DNA from 3 places in the Streptomyces sp. NPDC007088 genome. Region 1 is predicted to be linked to each of the others. Evidence: riboswitches for the same ligand, from Rfam matches in the RefSeq annotation. Region 1 holds a riboswitch; each other region holds the start of a gene.
The links. Region 1 has a riboswitch for cyclic di-AMP ahead of ACFYMP_RS16835 (C40 family peptidase). Riboswitches for the same ligand answer to the same signal wherever they lie in the genome.
Positions count from the first base shown of each region.

Region 2: another riboswitch for cyclic di-AMP. It lies ahead of ACFYMP_RS28085 (transglycosylase SLT domain-containing protein); the one in region 1 lies ahead of ACFYMP_RS16835 (C40 family peptidase).
Region 3: another riboswitch for cyclic di-AMP. It lies ahead of ACFYMP_RS20810 (peptidoglycan DD-metalloendopeptidase family protein); the one in region 1 lies ahead of ACFYMP_RS16835 (C40 family peptidase).

Region 1 covers NZ_JBIAFO010000009.1:188,935-194,033, forward strand. The annotation lists gene ACFYMP_RS16820 (hypothetical protein) at 613-1,368, shown strand; gene ACFYMP_RS16825 (ATP-dependent Clp protease proteolytic subunit) at 1,588-2,220, shown strand; gene ACFYMP_RS16830 (hypothetical protein) at 2,228-2,542, shown strand; cyclic di-AMP (ydaO/yuaA leader) riboswitch at 2,991-3,185, shown strand; gene ACFYMP_RS16835 (C40 family peptidase) at 3,189-3,668, shown strand; gene ACFYMP_RS16840 (ATP-binding protein) at 3,915-4,352, opposite strand; gene ACFYMP_RS16845 (LLM class F420-dependent oxidoreductase) at 4,697-5,099, shown strand, end outside.
Region 2 covers NZ_JBIAFO010000024.1:78,829-83,927, reverse strand. The annotation lists gene ACFYMP_RS28090 (DUF1345 domain-containing protein) at 33-674, opposite strand; cyclic di-AMP (ydaO/yuaA leader) riboswitch at 1,689-1,874, shown strand; gene ACFYMP_RS28085 (transglycosylase SLT domain-containing protein) at 1,879-2,706, shown strand; gene ACFYMP_RS28080 (SDR family oxidoreductase) at 2,918-3,880, opposite strand; gene ACFYMP_RS28075 (SRPBCC family protein) at 4,068-4,577, shown strand; gene ACFYMP_RS28070 (phytoene desaturase family protein) at 4,675-5,099, shown strand, end outside.
Region 3 covers NZ_JBIAFO010000012.1:188,242-193,340, forward strand. The annotation lists gene ACFYMP_RS20800 (MBL fold metallo-hydrolase) at 1-925, opposite strand, end outside; gene ACFYMP_RS20805 (SGNH/GDSL hydrolase family protein) at 1,068-1,877, opposite strand; gene ACFYMP_RS20810 (peptidoglycan DD-metalloendopeptidase family protein) at 2,134-2,877, opposite strand; cyclic di-AMP (ydaO/yuaA leader) riboswitch at 2,882-3,036, opposite strand; gene ACFYMP_RS20815 (tyrosine-protein phosphatase) at 3,389-4,186, shown strand; gene ACFYMP_RS20820 (DUF6126 family protein) at 4,208-4,459, opposite strand; gene ACFYMP_RS20825 (helix-turn-helix domain-containing protein) at 4,459-5,099, opposite strand, start outside.

The DNA of each region.
Region 1 (5,099 bases):
CCCATCACTCCGGTACGTCCGTGCTCATCGAGCACGGTCCGGCGGGAGGCCATCTCGTGGTGTGCGCGGGTGAGGCATGGGTGGAGATCGGCGTCACCCATCCCACCCCACCGCCCCCGCCACCGCCGCCCCCTTCCCCCTCGCCTTCACCGACTCCCCCTCCACCCAGCCCCACCCCCTCCCCCTCGCCGACTCCCTCGCCGAGCCCTTCCGCGACCGCGCCGCGGCCCTCCCCTCCCCCACCGTCCGTCACCGCACCCGCCCCCCGCCCGGCCCCCTCCCCGAGCCCGGCCGCGGCGGCGCCGGTCCCTCTGAGGCCCGAGCCGCCCGCCCCGCGCCCCCGCCGGCCCGCTCCCCCGCCGCCGAGCCCGGCCCCGGCCCCGCCCCCACAGGCACCCGCGGCCTTCCACTGGGTGCCGCGCCCCCATTACGTGGGCGGTTCACGACGTCCACCGCCGGCGACGCTGTCGACCGTCACCACGACCGTCGTGATCATGTGCCCCGCGATCCTGGCGGCTGCCGCCCTGCGGCCCGGTTCCCGCCGCCGCGGGCGCGGTTGACCCCCGCCCGCCCCCGCCCCTCACCTCTCGCCGGCTTTCTTGGAGTCCCGCTGTGCCCGAATGGCTGATCTACACCCTGGCCTCGGTCCTGGTCTGCACCCTGGTCGTCGCCGCCACACTGATGCGGAACCGACGCGTGGTCGATGAGGACACCTCCGAGACCCCGGACGTCCTCGAATACCTCGTGATGATGGTCGGCGTCGTCTACGCCATCGTGCTGGGCCTGGCGATCGCCGGGGTGTGGGAGGCCAGGAACGCGGCCGACGACACCGTGCAGCGTGAGGCCCAGGCGCTCTACGAGATCGACCAGCGGCTTGACGTCTACCCCGCGGACTTCCGCGCCCAGGTGCGCGAGCACATCGACACCTACGCCCGGCACACCGTGACCTCGGAGTGGCGCGCCATGGAGGCGGACCGGGAACCGGGCAGCGAGGGCGGGGACCTCCTGCGGCAGATCCGTACCGACATCGCCCGCCACACCCCGGCCGACGAACTCCAGGCCCAGGCGTACCAGCCCCTGCTCGATCAGGTCGCCGCCGCCGACGACGCACGCCACCAGCGTCTGGAGAACGCCGGCACCACCCTTCCCGGCACCGTGTGGTTCGGTCTCGTGGCCGGCGCCGTGGTCACCCTGGGGCTCATGTACACCCTGCAGATCCGTCGTTCGGCCCGCGAACTGCTGCTCGCGACGACGTTCAGCGCCCTGATCGTCTTCCTGCTGTTCCTGGTCTGGAGCTTCGACGCGCCCTTCGGGCACGACGGCCTCGACTCGGCCCAGCCCTTCGTGGACCTGTACAGCAACACCTGAACCGGGCAGACCACGCCCTCGCCGACACCCTCCCCATCCGTCATCTGACAGGGCGTTCACACCGTCTCCCGCCTCCCCCGGGCCCCCGCCGCTTCTCGCCGAGAGCGAAACGGGGGCCCCGGCCGTTGCCCCGGGCCGTCCCCTGAGCCATGCTCACTTCCACATTTATGTACGTCCTGTACGTTTTCTACAGGACGCCTCGCAGAGGAGACGTGTGCCGTGATCCGTCCGTCCGCTCGTTACGTCCTGCCCGAGTTCACCGAACGCACCAGCTCCGGGCATCGCACCCTGGACCCGTACGCGAAGCTGCTGGAGAATCGGATCGTGTTTCTCGGCACCCCGCTCGACGACACCGCGGCCGGCGACCTCGTGGCCCAGCTCATGTACCTGGAGCATGCCGCGCCCGACCAGGACATCTCCCTCTACCTCAACTGCCCGGGCGGCACCTTCACCGCCATGACCGCCGTGTACGACACCGTGCGCTTCCTCGGCTGCGACGTGTCGACGTACTGCCTCGGCCAGGCCGCCTCGGTGGGCGCCGTGCTCCTGGCGGCCGGAACCCCGGGGAAACGGGCGGCGCTGCCCGGCGCCCGGATCGTGATCGGCCAGCCCGCCCTGAGCGAGCCCGCCCAGGGGCAGCCGAGCGACCTGGAGATCCAGGCCGCCGAACTCCAGCGGACGCGCGAGCTGACGGAGCGACTGCTCGCCCGGCACACGGGCCGCGATCCACGGGACGTCGGCGCGGACATCGAACGGGACAAGGTACTGACCGCCACCGAGGCGCGCGCGTACGGGATCGTGGACGCCGTACTGGGCGACCGGGGCCCCCTGCCGGGCGCCTGGACACAGTGAGGACGCGATGCTGCCGCCGGAACTGCCGCCCCTGCCCGCCCTCACCCGGGCCGAGGGCGAACTGATCGACAGTTACCTGGCCGCCGCCGACCTGCTCGGCCGCGCCAACCCCGGCCGGGGCGGCGACACGTACGCCGCGCTGCGGGCGGCGCAGGCGCTCGTCGCCCGAGCGGTGAGCCTGCGCGACGCACTCGCCCGCATGCACGCGCGCGGCGAGACGGAACTGCACGCGCGCACCCTCGAACAGGCGCTGCGCGTCCTCGACGGAGAGCGCCGTACCGCCCGGGTGGCCCTGCCGCCGCAGGAGGCTCCCGAACCGTAGAGGCCCGCGGGGCGCGGGTACTGCGCGCGCTCCTCCGCCCCGTGGGTGCCGTGGGTGCCGTCGTTCGCGCCGGTGACCGCCCTGTGCGCCGGTGACAGAAAAGGTGCGGGGCGCGCTTGGGGATGTGCACTTCGCGACCGCCCCGGTCCGTGACGCGGCGCAAACCTACCAAATGAGGTACCCACCAACGGCGTACCCACAGCCCGGCGGGGCCCGGCGCCGACTTGCGCTCCGCGTCCGCCTCCGCACCGCCGAGGGCGACCGCACCGCTGGTCGGACGCTCGTCGGGCGCTCGTCGACGCTCGACGGAAGGCGCCGCGCGGGGGCTGCTCACCCGAACACCACAAGGGTGAGGAACCTCACATAGGTACGATTTAGCTCGGATTCCGGCCTCTTCGTGCGTCAAGATCCTTCACGACGACAAGCCCCCGTCGCAGCGGCGGGGCGGTCCGGGCGGACGCCGAGTCCCGCCGCCGTCCGGATGCCGGTCGACATATGGATCGGCGGGAGTGGAGGACCCAGCACGGCGGGTCGGTGCGCGTGAAGCGCGCCGGTCCTTGGGGTGAAGCCGCGACCGCGGCCGGGCATCTTCGCCGGCCCGAACCCGACAGGTCATCCTTCACAGGCGGTTGACGAAGGGTTACGCATGTCTGTGCGGAATCGAGTTCCCGTTCTGCTGACCAGGGCCGGCACCGCCTCGGCCCTCACCCTCGCCGCCGTGGGCGGCACCCTGACCCTGCCGGGCGGCGCCACGGAGGCCCAGGCCGCCACCGCGGGAGTCCACGCCAAGGCGCTCAAGATCGCGGCCTCCAAGAAGGGTTCGCCCTACGGCTGGGGCGCCGCGGGCCCCCACCGCTTCGACTGCTCGGGACTGACTCTCTACTCCTTCAAGAAGGCGGGGAAATCCCTGCCGCGCACCGCCCAGGCGCAGTACAACAAGACCCGGCACATCTCCGCGGGCCACCGCAGCAAGGGCGATCTGGTCTTCTTCCGGTCCGGAGGCAGCGTGTACCACGTGGGGATCTACGCGGGGGCCAACAAGGTGTGGCACGCCCCCAAGACGGGAGACGTCGTCAAACTCGAACGGATCTGGACGAGGTCGGTCAGTTACGGCCGCGTGCGGTGAGGTGAGGCGGCGGGCGCGGCGCCTCAGCGGCGGCGGGTCGTGACGTCCGTCGGGTGCTCGCACCCGGCGGACAGGTCGTGACGGCCCGTCGGGCGCTCGCACCCGGTACGCCCATCGCCTTCCGGTGCGTCCGCCGCCGCCTCCCCTACGCCCGCCGCCGCGCCCCGGGCGCCCGCGGCCGCTACGGAGTGTGCGGGCCGGGTGGGCAGAACGTTTTTTCACCGAGGCGGGGCCGGGGGTGGCCGATCAGTCGAGTACGGCCGCCCCCGCCTCCCACGGGAGTTCGACCCGGACGGTCTTCCCGCCCTCCTCGGTGGGGACGACCGACAGCCGCCCGCCGCACTCCGCCGCGAGCCAGCGGATGATGACCAGACCGCGCCCATTGTCCTGCTGGACGGCGGCCGGCAGCCGCCGCGGCCAGCGGGGGTGGCTGTCGGTCACCCCGATATGGAGCCGTTCGTCGCGTTCCAGCACGAGGTCCACCGTGAAGATGGGTGACTGCCCACCGGTGTGCTGGACGGCGTTCGTGGCGAGTTCCGAGACGATCAGCCTGATCGTCTCGGCCGACTCGGAGCCGGCGGGCAGTCCCCATGCGGCGAGGAGGGCTCCGACCTGTCTGCGGGCCTCCGGAACCGAGGCCGGATCGCTCGGCAGCGTGACCGAGGCTTCCTGATGATCTGCCATGGCGGCCTGTCCCTTCCCGCAGGGCCCGGTAAGACGAGTCGTCGCGGAATGACGCCGAGGGGCCGGGCCCTTACTGTGCGCCAGACTGCCACCGCCGAGGCGCGCGTGCCGATCGATCCCGCAGGATCTGCGGGGTTCTGTCGCCCGAAGCGGTGAACCCTGCTACGGCCGAGCGGATTGCCGTACCCCAGGCCCGGTACGCACAGTGACGGCCCGGCCTCGCGGGCGCGGCCCCGGCACCCGGCCCCCTCCCCATCTGGCCCTGAGCGAACGCCTCTTGCTTCTCCGGAGCGCATCGACGTGAATGAAGTGACGGACGAGACCAGCGAGACACAGGAGACGTCATGACCGAGGCATTCCGGTTCGGGGTCAACATGATCAGCCCCGCGGAAGGGGCGGAGTGGGGAAAGAAGTGCCGCAGAGCTGAGGAACTGGGATACGACACCGTGCTCGTCGCGGACCACCTGGGCATGATGGCGCCCTTCCCGGCGCTGACCGCGGCGGCCGGGGCGACCGAGCGCGTACGGATCGGCACCTTCGTGCTCAACGCGGGATTCTGGAATCCGGCCCTGCTCGCCCGGGAGGCGGCGACGGTCGACGCGCTCAGCGGGGGCCGGCTGGAACTGGGCCTGGGCACCGGATACGTCCAGAGCGAGCACGAGGCGGCCGGCCTCCCGTGGGGGTCCGCGCGGGAGCGGGTCGACCACCTCCGCGACACGGTGAAGGAACTGGAGCGACTGTTCGGCT
Region 2 (5,099 bases), on a different contig from region 1:
TCCTCCGGGGCCGGCGGGGGAGGGGACCGGGTTCAGCCGGTGACGATGCCGGTGACGAGGTTGATCGTGGTGGCCAGGACGCTCGTGCCGAACACGTAGGAGAGCAGGCAGTGCCGCAGGGCGATCGCGCGGACCCTGGAGCTGGAGACGGCGGTGTCCGAGACCTGATAGGTCATGCCCAGGTTGTAGCTGAAGTAGAGGAAGTCGCGGTACGTCGGCGGCTCCTGGGAGTTGAAGTCGATACCGTTCCCACCGCCCCCGGCGCCGTAGTAGGCGTACGCGTAGCGGGCGGAGTACATGAGGTGCAGCGCGGCCCAGGACGTGAACACCCCGCCCAGCGCCACCGCCGCCGCGGCGTTCCCCTTTCCCGACTTTCCGTCCAGCAGCAGCACCACGATGGCGATCAGTCCGCACAGGGCGGTCCCGACGACGACGCACTCCTCCAGCGCGGGCCGGAAGTCCTCACGGCTGGCGTTGCGGTGCGTGCCCTCGGCGTCCATCGGCCACAGCGTGAGCCAGCCGGCCAGGACGAAGACCAGTTCCGTCGTGGCGATCCCCGCGAGGACGCCGAACGCCGCGTCGACCAGTACGCCGACCAGGACGCCCGCCACCACTCCGAGGGCCGTCGCGCGCACCAGCCGGGCAACCGCGGACAGGGGCAGCCAGATACTCATGGCACGTGACCGTACGGCCCGGCGCGCGTGGCGCGGGGCCTCTGCGCAGCGCAGCGGTCGCCCTCCGGCCCCCGGGGGAGGAATCTTCACCCCGACGGGGCAAGCGACCGGATCCCGGCCTGTGCCGCTGCGCGCCGGGGGCCGGGTGTATACGTACGCGCACGGGTGGACGCCCCCCCCACCGGGTGCGGGCGTGCGATGGCCGAACCACCGGCGACACGAACGCACTTGGGCGCCAACAGACAGCCGTCCGGGTTTGGCGTTCCGTCATTGGCCGCACCCGGCAGGGAATTCCGCGCATTACCTCCCGGCCCGGTGCCGGTGCGCGGTGCGCGGTGTCGGTCTCGGTGTCGGTGTCGCAAGGGTGAATGCCGGGGGCTGAATGCCGATGACGAATTCATTGATCAATTCCATGGGGCAAAGGAGAGGGCGGGACCGCCGGGGAGAGGGGCGCCGTATCCGTTGGTAATCAGACCCTCACGCGATCATTGCCCCGGAGTCCTGGAGTCCCGGAGTCTGATCTCGACCGCCCGGCGTGATCTTTCGCTCCGCCCCGGCGATCTTCCCCGTAGCTCGCCGCCCCGTTTCCCCCGCGTGATCTTTCCCCGTCGGCCGCCTTTCCCGGCCGAATGGAGACGGGCCGGTCGGGGGCCGGAGGTGTCCTCCGCGTCCTTCAGTGCGTCCGGGGGCCGGTCCGGCGCCGAAACGGCCCGTTTGTCGCACCTTATGAGGCATTTGTGGCGATGTGCGCGCGCCGGTCCTCACCTACGTCGGGGTGGGATCGCCCCCTTCCGCGACAGAGCAAAACGCACTAATCGGACTCGGTGGCGAGGGTCACTTTCGCGTGAGGCGACTCCCGCGGGTGTGCGTCCATTCCTTTCCCTGCAAAGAAAGTTGACACCGCGAAGAAAGCAGGGGAACTCGCGGTCATCCCCGTTGATCATGTAAATGCTTTGTGATCAAGAATGCGAAGCTTGTCCGATCCGGCGCCTCTCGCTTAACGTCACGGTCCATCCGGGCAGAACGCCGAATCCTGCCGCTGTCCGGAAACCCGACCTATTCACGTACGGCAGGAGCGGGGGACCCAGGTAAGTCGCCGATCCGGATTCCGGAACGGCTCGGGGTGAAGTCGCGTTCATCGCGGCCAGGCATCTCCAGCCTGAACCCGACAGCTCACCTCGTAGGCGACGGAGAGGAACGCACCATGCCTGCACTGGGCAACAATCGTCGTCGCACGTCCCGGTCGCTGACCCGCGGACTGATCGCCGTGAGCACGGGGGGAGCCGCCCTGGCCCTTCCCCTGTTCGGCGCGAACATCGCCTCCGCCGCGCAGTCCCACCCGGCGGCCGAGCAGAAGGCCGCGGCCGGCGCCCCGGCCGCGGACACCGCCCCCGCCGCCTACTCCGTGGTCTCCGGGGACACCCTGGCCAAGATCGCCAGGAGCCACTCGGTCGAGGGTGGCTGGCACAAGCTGTACGAGGACAACCGCCAGGCCGTCGGCGACAACCCCGACCTGATCCACCCCGGCCTGAAGCTGACCGTCGGCGGCAAGGGCGAGGCCAAGGCGTCCGGCGCCTCGGCCGGGCGGACCGGCGCCGACCGCGCCGACCGCTCGCAGCGGACCAGCACCCCGCCCGCCGCCCCGGCGAAGGCCGCCACCGAGGCCGCCGCGAGCAAGACCGCGGCCCCCGCCGCGCAGCCCGCGACGTACACGAACGACCTCGACGGCTGGATCAAGCAGTCGCTGGCCATCATGGCCGAGCACGGCATCCCCGGCAGCTACGAGGGCATCCACCGCAACGTGATGCGTGAGTCCTCCGGCAACCCGACGATCGTCAACGACTGGGACTCCAACGCCGCCGCCGGCACCCCGTCGAAGGGGCTGCTCCAGGTCATCGACCCGACCTTCCAGGCGTACCACGTGCCCGGCACGTCCATGGACAGCTTCGACCCGGTCGCCAACATCACCGCCGCGTGCAACTACGCCGCGCACGTCTACGGCTCGATCGACAACGTGAACGGTCCGTACTGAGGCCGGACGTCCCCGGACGCGCACGGATGACGGGTGGGGGAGGAGCCGGCGGGCTCCTCCCCCACCCGTCACTGCCGCGCCGGGCGTGAGGCACCGGACGGAACAAGGCCGGCGGACCTCGCGCGGGGCGCTCCGGCCGCCCCCGGAAAGCTCCGTCCGCTGGGCACACCGGTGAGCGGGGCCTGCCGGCGGAACGCCCGAGCGCCGCCGCTCAGCCGGTGGGCCCGCGGTCACGGTCGCTCCCGGAACCGGGGGACCGGCCACGCCCGCACCCACGGCCGTGACCTCCGGCCTCGTCGGCGCGCCCGGCCGCCGCCGCTACCCCGCCCTCCCCCAGAGGACCGCTCGCCGCGGCGCCCCCTTCCCGCTCCAGGTGCCGCATCAGCCACCGGGAACGAAGGGTCACCAGTGGCGGCAGCCAGGCACGGGCGAGCCGGACTCCGCGCACCCACTGCTGGGCGTCGACCGTGGCGGCACGGCGTTCGACCCCGCGCACCAGACGCTCCGCGACCACAGGGGCCGCGTAGGTCCGGGAGGCGGGCCACGGCAGCGCGGACCGCAGCGCGCGCAGGGCACGGGTGGAGTCGCCCGCCCGGATCATCTCCGTGTCGGCCCAGCTCAGATACGCCACCCCCACTCCCACACCCCGGTGCGCCACCTCGGCCCGCAACACCTGGGCGAAGGTCTCGGCGCCCGCCTTCGAGGTGCAGTACGCGCTCATGAGGGGGGCCGGTGCGAGCGCCGCGAGGGAGGACACCTGGAGGTAGTACCCCCGGGTGCGCAGCAGATCGGGCAGGAAGACCCGTGCCGTCACGGCACTGCCCACCACGTTCACCTCGACGACCCGTCGCCACTCGTCCGGATCGGAGTCCACGAACGGGCCGGTCTCCGCGATGCCCGCGTTGCCCACCACCACCGAGGGAGAGCCGAAGCGGGACCGCACGAGCGCGGCCGTCCGCTCCATCGCCCCGGCGTCGCTCACGTCCACCACCCACCAGTGCGCGGACCCCTCAGGAAGCGCGGCAGCCGTCCGCGCCAGCTCCTTCGCCTCCAGCCCCAGCAGCGCCACCCGGGCGCCGCGCCGCACCAGCGCCCCCGCCATCCCGGCGCCGAGGCCGCGAGCGGCCCCGGTCACCACCGCCGTACGGCCGTCCAGCGAACGCGCGACAGACATGGCACCTCCACACGACGCGACAGGTGGCCCCCACGCCCCAAGGATGCCCGTCGCCAAGGCCGACTGCCTCACGGCGGGCGGCCACCGGTACCGGGACGGCCGCCGTCCCCGCGCGGGCGAGCGCCCCGGGGCCTAGCGTGGGACGCGCGGCGGGCAGAAAGCGGCAATCGGACGGTGGAGGGACCCCATGGCCGTACGGCACCGGTTGATCAGGAAGCCTCCCTGGGACGTCTGGGCGGTCCTGTCCGACGTGGAACGCTACGGGGACTGGGTCGTCGGAACCGCGCGGGTCGAGCCGGAGGAAGGGCGCTGGCCCGAGCTGGACGCCGTGGTGCGCTACGCGATCAGAATCGGGCCGCTCACGCTGCGCAACCAGACCGTCGTCCGTCGCAGCGAGCCACCCCGCGTCCTCGAACTGGAGGCCGAGAGCGGGCCTTTGGGAACGGCGAGAATCGCGCTGGAACTGCGGCCCTGGGGCGAGGACACGCTGATCGTCCTCGATGAGCACCCGCTGCGCGGCGCCGGAGGTCTCCTGCACAACGGTGTCCTGGAGGCCGCGCAACAGGTGCGGCACCGCGCGATGCTGCGCCGCCTCGCCCGGCTGTGCGAACAGGACGAGACCCCGGCCCGCACCGCTGCGGGCCGGGGGAGACAGCGACCAGGACCCGGCGCGGCCCGGCCGCGCCCAGAGGCGTGACGCCGGACGTATGGCGTCAGCCGTCCGATCCGGGTGGTCCACGCGCCCCGGAACCTGAGTCCGGGTGCCGCGCCACCCGCCGAGCCGGGAGTGCGCCATGCCGGACGCAGTGGTGATCGGGGCGGGCCCCAACGGTCTGGTGGCCGCCAATCTGCTGGCCGACGCCGGCTGGTCGGTGGAGGTCCTGGAGGCCCAGGACCAGCCCGGGGGAGCCGTCCGGCACGACCGGGGCGTCGACCCCGAGTTCGTCAGCGACCTCTTCAGCACCTTCTACCCCCTCGCGGCGGCCTCCCCCGTCATCGCAGGCCTGCGCCTGGAGCGGGAGGGGCTGCGCTGGAGCCACGCCCCGAAGGTCCTCGCCCATCCGCTGCGGGACGGACGCTGCGCGGTGCTCAGCCGCGACCCGCAGGAGACGGCCGCGAGCCTGGACACCTTCGCCCCCGGGGACGGGGCCGCGTGGGAGGAACTGCGGACGGTGTGGGAGACGCTGCGGCCCGGCGTCGTCGACGCCCTGTTCACCCC
Region 3 (5,099 bases), on a different contig from region 1:
CCCCGGAGGGCGAGCCGCCCTGGAGGTCGAGGTGGGCCCGCACGCCTTCCTCGGGGGTCATGTGGATGTCCGGCCAGTACGGGGAGTACGCGCCGATCTGGATCATTGTCGTGTCGAAGGGGCCGTGCGCGGTGCCGATGTCACCGAAGCCGGGGAAGTAGCCCGTGTCGCCGCTGTGGTAGACGCGGTGCTCGGGGCCGGCGACCACCCAGGAGGCCCACAGGGTGTGCTGCTGGTTGCGCAGGCCGCGGCCGCAGAAGTGGCGGGCCGGGGTCGCGGTGAGGTCGAGGCCCGCGACGCGTGTGGACTCGTGCCAGTCCAGTTCCCGCAGCCGCTCGGGAGCCACCCCCCAGCGCTCCAGGTGCGCGCCGATACCGAGCGGGACGACGAAGAGGGTGCCGGTGCGGGCGAGGCGCCGCACGGAGGGCAGGTCGAGGTGGTCGTAGTGGTCGTGCGAGATGACGACCGCGTCGACGGGACCGAGCGCCTCCAGCCCCACCGGGGCGGGGTGCAGCCGCTTGGGGCCGGCGAAGGAGAACGGGGAGCAGCGCTCGCCCCACACCGGGTCGAACAGGACGCGGGCGCCGTCGATCTCGACGAGGACGCTGGAGTGCCCCATCCAGGTGACGCGCAGCCCCGGGGCGGGCTCGCGCGTGAGGTCCGCGAGGGTGGTGGGGTGGACGGGGAGGGTGCCCTCGGGGGCGCGCAGGGCGCGCTGGTCCTTGCGGAAGTAGTTCTGGAGGAACTCCAGGCGCGAGCCGGGCGGCGGGGCCTTCGGCCCTTCGGGGTTGCGGAAGACGCCGCGGGCCTGGTCGAAGTGCGGGGATCGCCGGATGCGTTCCAGCCTGGCACCGGTGGCGTCCGCGCCGAAGGCGAGGGGCCGCAGCGAGCGCAGTTCGGAGCGCAGGGAACGGGCGTCGGTCACGGCGCCTCCTCAAGGTCTCGGGGCGGGCTGCCCGTCGTCTCGGTGGGCTACCCATTATGTGCGGGGCCCGGGGCGGGCCGCCCGGCGGGCCGGGCCGACCGGACGGGCCGGGGGCCCGGGGCGTCGGACCGGGTGCGCGGCGCTACAGGGGCAGCAGGTCGGGGCGCTTGGCGTGCGCGTGGTCACCGGAGGACTCTCCGCGCAGCCGGCGGCCGATCCACGGGACGAGGTGGTCGCGTGCCCAGGTGATGTCGTCGCGGCGGTGCTCCAGGGTGCCGCGCGGGGGCAGCGGCGGCCAGGGCTGTTCCGGGTCGGCGGGTACGTCGAGGCCGAGGACCTGGGCGGCGCGCAGGGCGACCCGGGTGTGTCCCTCGGGCCCGAGGTGGAGCCGGTCGGTGTCCCAGGCCCGGCGGTCGCGCACCGAGCGCAGCGACCACAGGTCGAGGACCGGGCAGCCGTGGCGGTCGGCGACGGCGCGCACATGGGCGTTGTACGTGGCGATCTTCCCGCGCAGCCGGCGCAGCACCGGGGTGTCGCGGGTGTCGAAGCCGGTCGCGACGAGGACGGTGCCGACGGCGGAGGTCAGGTCGGCGACGGCGCTCTCGAAGCGGGCCGCGACGTCGTCGGGGTCGCTTCCGGGGCGCAGGATGTCGTTGCCGCCGGCGACGAAGGTGACGAGGTCGGGCGCGAGTTCCTTGGCGCGGGGCACTTGGTCGCGGACGATCTGGTCGAGGAGTTTGCCGCGTACCGCGAGGTTGGCGTAGCGGAAGTCGTGTTCGGGGAGCCGGTCGGCGAGCTGGACGGCGAGCCGGTCGGCCCAGCCGACCAGGACACCGCCGGGGCCGGGATCGCCGACGCCCTCGGTGAAGCTGTCGCCGACGGCCGCGTACGACGCGATGGTGCCCTCTCCCGAAAGGGCGCTGCTACGGGGGAACCTCGATTCTTGTGCCACCTCGGCATCATTCACCTGGCCGAGTGACCTACGCCACCGTAGGCAGGGGTTGACGGGGGGTGAGAAAGACCACCGGTCAAATCTCGCCCAATTGAGGAATAGGGCGGGCCTGGTGTGACGGGGGGCGGAGAACGGGTCGTCGTCGCTTTTCCGTCGCCACCGCGACGTGGGCGCGCAACGCCCGGGGTGCGCCTCGGCCCGCCCGCCCCGCGCGGGGCGCGGGGCGGGCGGGCCGGTGCGGTCCTGGAGGGACGGATCAGGCGTTGACGCCGTGCTGGGCGAGGAAGGCCAGCGGGTCGATGTCGGAGCCGTAGTCCGGGCCGGTGCGGACCTCGAAGTGCAGGTGCGGGCCGGTCACGTTGCCGGTGGCGCCGGACAGGCCGATCTGCTGGCCCTCGGTCACGGTCTGCCCGACGGACACGCCGATCGAGGAGAGGTGACCGTACTGCGAGTAGTGGCCGTCGCCGTGCTTGATGACGATCTGGTTGCCGTAGGCCCCGCCGTCCCCGGCGGCGACGACGGTGCCGTTGGAGACGGCCTTGACCGAGGTGCCGGTGGGGACGGGGAAGTCGGCGCCGGTGTGGCCGTGCGACCACAGGCTGCCGGAGTTGCCGTAGCCGCCGCCCTTGACGCCGACGACGGGCGCGGTCCAGCCGGAGTCCGCGGGGGCGGACTGCACGGCGGGTGCCGCCGCGGCGGCCTTCAGGGAGAGCTTGAGGCCCGGCTTGATGACGCCCGGGTCGGCGCCGACGGCCTTCTTGTTGATCTCGAAGAGCTTCTTCCAGCCGCCGTCGACGTGGTGCGTCCTGGCGATCTTGGCCAGGGTGTCGCCCTTCATCACGGTGTAGGTGGTGGCGGCCTTCTGCGGGGCGGCCTCGGGAGCGGCGGCGTGCGCGCCGGCCGCGGCGGTCAGCGGGAGCACCACCGCGGCGGCACCGGTGGTGCCGATCAGCGCGAGGCGGCGGGACAGCGAACGGCGGTTCTTACCCTGTGCGGGCATGGGTGTGTTCTTTCTCCGTCGCCTACGAGGTGAGCTGTCGGGTTCGGGCTGGAGCTGCCCGGCCGCGTGGACGCGGCTTCACCCCTAGCCGTCCGGTGGACCGGGCGGCGGTGGTGCCTGTGGGTCCCCCGTTCCTGCCGGTACGGGTGTGAGTGGAGCGGGAGTCCGGGCGGCGGCAGGATTGGGCGTTCCGGCCGGACTGAGGGTGACCGTAAAGGAGCGAGAACTCGCCCGACAAGCCACTCTTTTCCCGTCCGTGTCCCTTTTCTTGATCCATTGACCGGAATTCCGTCACGCTCCGTGGAATTCCGATCTTCGATTTCCCGTATGCGCCGGACCGATTCGGCATCGGCGGAAAGGGGCGGCGGGTACGGACCGTCACGGTTATGACGCTGCTCACCTCGGCCCTCGCGGCCGTACGAAGTCCTGTCGGGGGCGTACGGGTGTGTCGTAGGGTCGGGCTCGCCGTGCCGGCGAGCCGCGCCGGCGGCCCACCGGAAAGGGAATCCCCGTGACGCAGCAGGTGCCGCAGGCCGAGCCCGAGCTGGCCGCCGTACGCAACTTCCGGGACGTGGGCGGGCTGCCCACGGTGGACGGCGGGCGGGTGCGCCCGGGTCGGCTCTACCGCAGCGGTCACCTCGCGCACGCGAGCGCCGAGGACGTGAGCTTCCTCTCCTCGCTCGGCCTGCACACCGTCTTCGACTTCCGCAACGCGGCGGACCAGGCGCTGGAGGGCCCGGACGTCGAGCTGCCCGGGGTGCGCAACGTGCGCCTGCCGCTCAACGACCCGGCGGACGGCGCGGAGTTCTGGCGGATGGTGCGGCACGGGGAGCTGGAGCAGTTGCGGGAGCTGCTCGGTGAGGGCCGGGCGGAGGCGCGGATGAAGGCCACCTACCGGCAGCTGGTCGAGGAGCGGACCGCGGAGTACGGGCGCCTGCTGCGCGCGATGGCGACGGACAGCCTGCCCGCCCTGATGCACTGCGCGGCCGGGAAGGACCGCGCGGGCACCTCGATAGCCCTCACGCTGCTCGCGGTGGGCGTCGAGCGGGAGGCGATCGAGGCGGACTACCTGGAGTCGAACGCCCCACACCGCCGCTACCGCGTCCGGCGCGGCAGCGACTCCCCGGAGGCGACGGCGCCCGAGGTGATGGAGCTGCTCAACCCGTTGTTCGAGGCGCGGGTGGAGTACCTGCGGGCGGCTCTGGAGGCCGTCGACACGGTGTGGGGCGGGCCCGAGCGGTACTTCGGCGAGGTGCTCGGGCTCACCCCGGAGCTGCGGGAGGGGCTGCGGGCGCGACTGGTCGAGTGACCGGCCCGGGGCGCCGGGGGCTCACTGGTTCTTGGCGCCCAGCTCGAACAGGAGGAACAGGAACGCGGCGAGTCCGTGGCCCGCGACGATGTAGACGAACAGCCTGATGGCGAGGCCGCGCGGGATCTTGTCCTCCACGAACCGGCGCACCCCGCGCGGGGTGTCCTCCTCACCGGCCGGGGCCGCCTGCGCCTCGGGGGCGGGGCCGCTTTCGGGCGTGGGGGCGGCGGGAGTGGTGGTCTCGGGTACGGATTCGGGTGCGGGACGGGACATCATGCGCCTCCTGGGCGTACGTCACCGAGGCAGAGCGCGCCGAGCGGGCTCTGCATGAGGGTGTGGACGAAGAGCAGCCCGGCGCCGCCCTGGTCCACGGCGGCGATCCGGTGCGGGGTGAGGGAGTCGAAGTGCGCGCTGTCGCCCGGGTCCAGCAGGTGGGTGCTGTCGCCGAGCCGAAGCCTGAGCCGGCCGGTGAGGACGTACAGCCACTCCTCGCCGGGGTGGACGCGGACGATATCGCCCTGGCTGCCGTGGGGGACGTGGACGCGCAGCGCCTGCATCCCGCGTCCCGGGCCGCCGGCCTGCCAGTAGGTCCAGCCGCCCGCGGCGGTCGGCTCCATCGCGGCGGCCCGGACGACGGCCTCGCGTCCCTCGGTGTGCTCGCCGAGCAGTTCCGAAACGGTCGTACCGTAGGTACGGGCCAGGGCGAGCAGCATCGGCAGGGAGGGCTGGCGGCGGCCGGTCTCCAACCGGGAGAGGTGCGCCGGGGAGAGTCCGGCGGCCTTGGCCGCGGCCTCCAGGGTGAGCCCGGCGCGGCGGCGCAGTTCCCGCAGCTGCGGGGCGACGGCCGCGGACAGCGCGAGGGGGACGCCGTCGGCCGCGGACTCGTCGGTGTGCTGGTCCGGCGGGTCGGGGA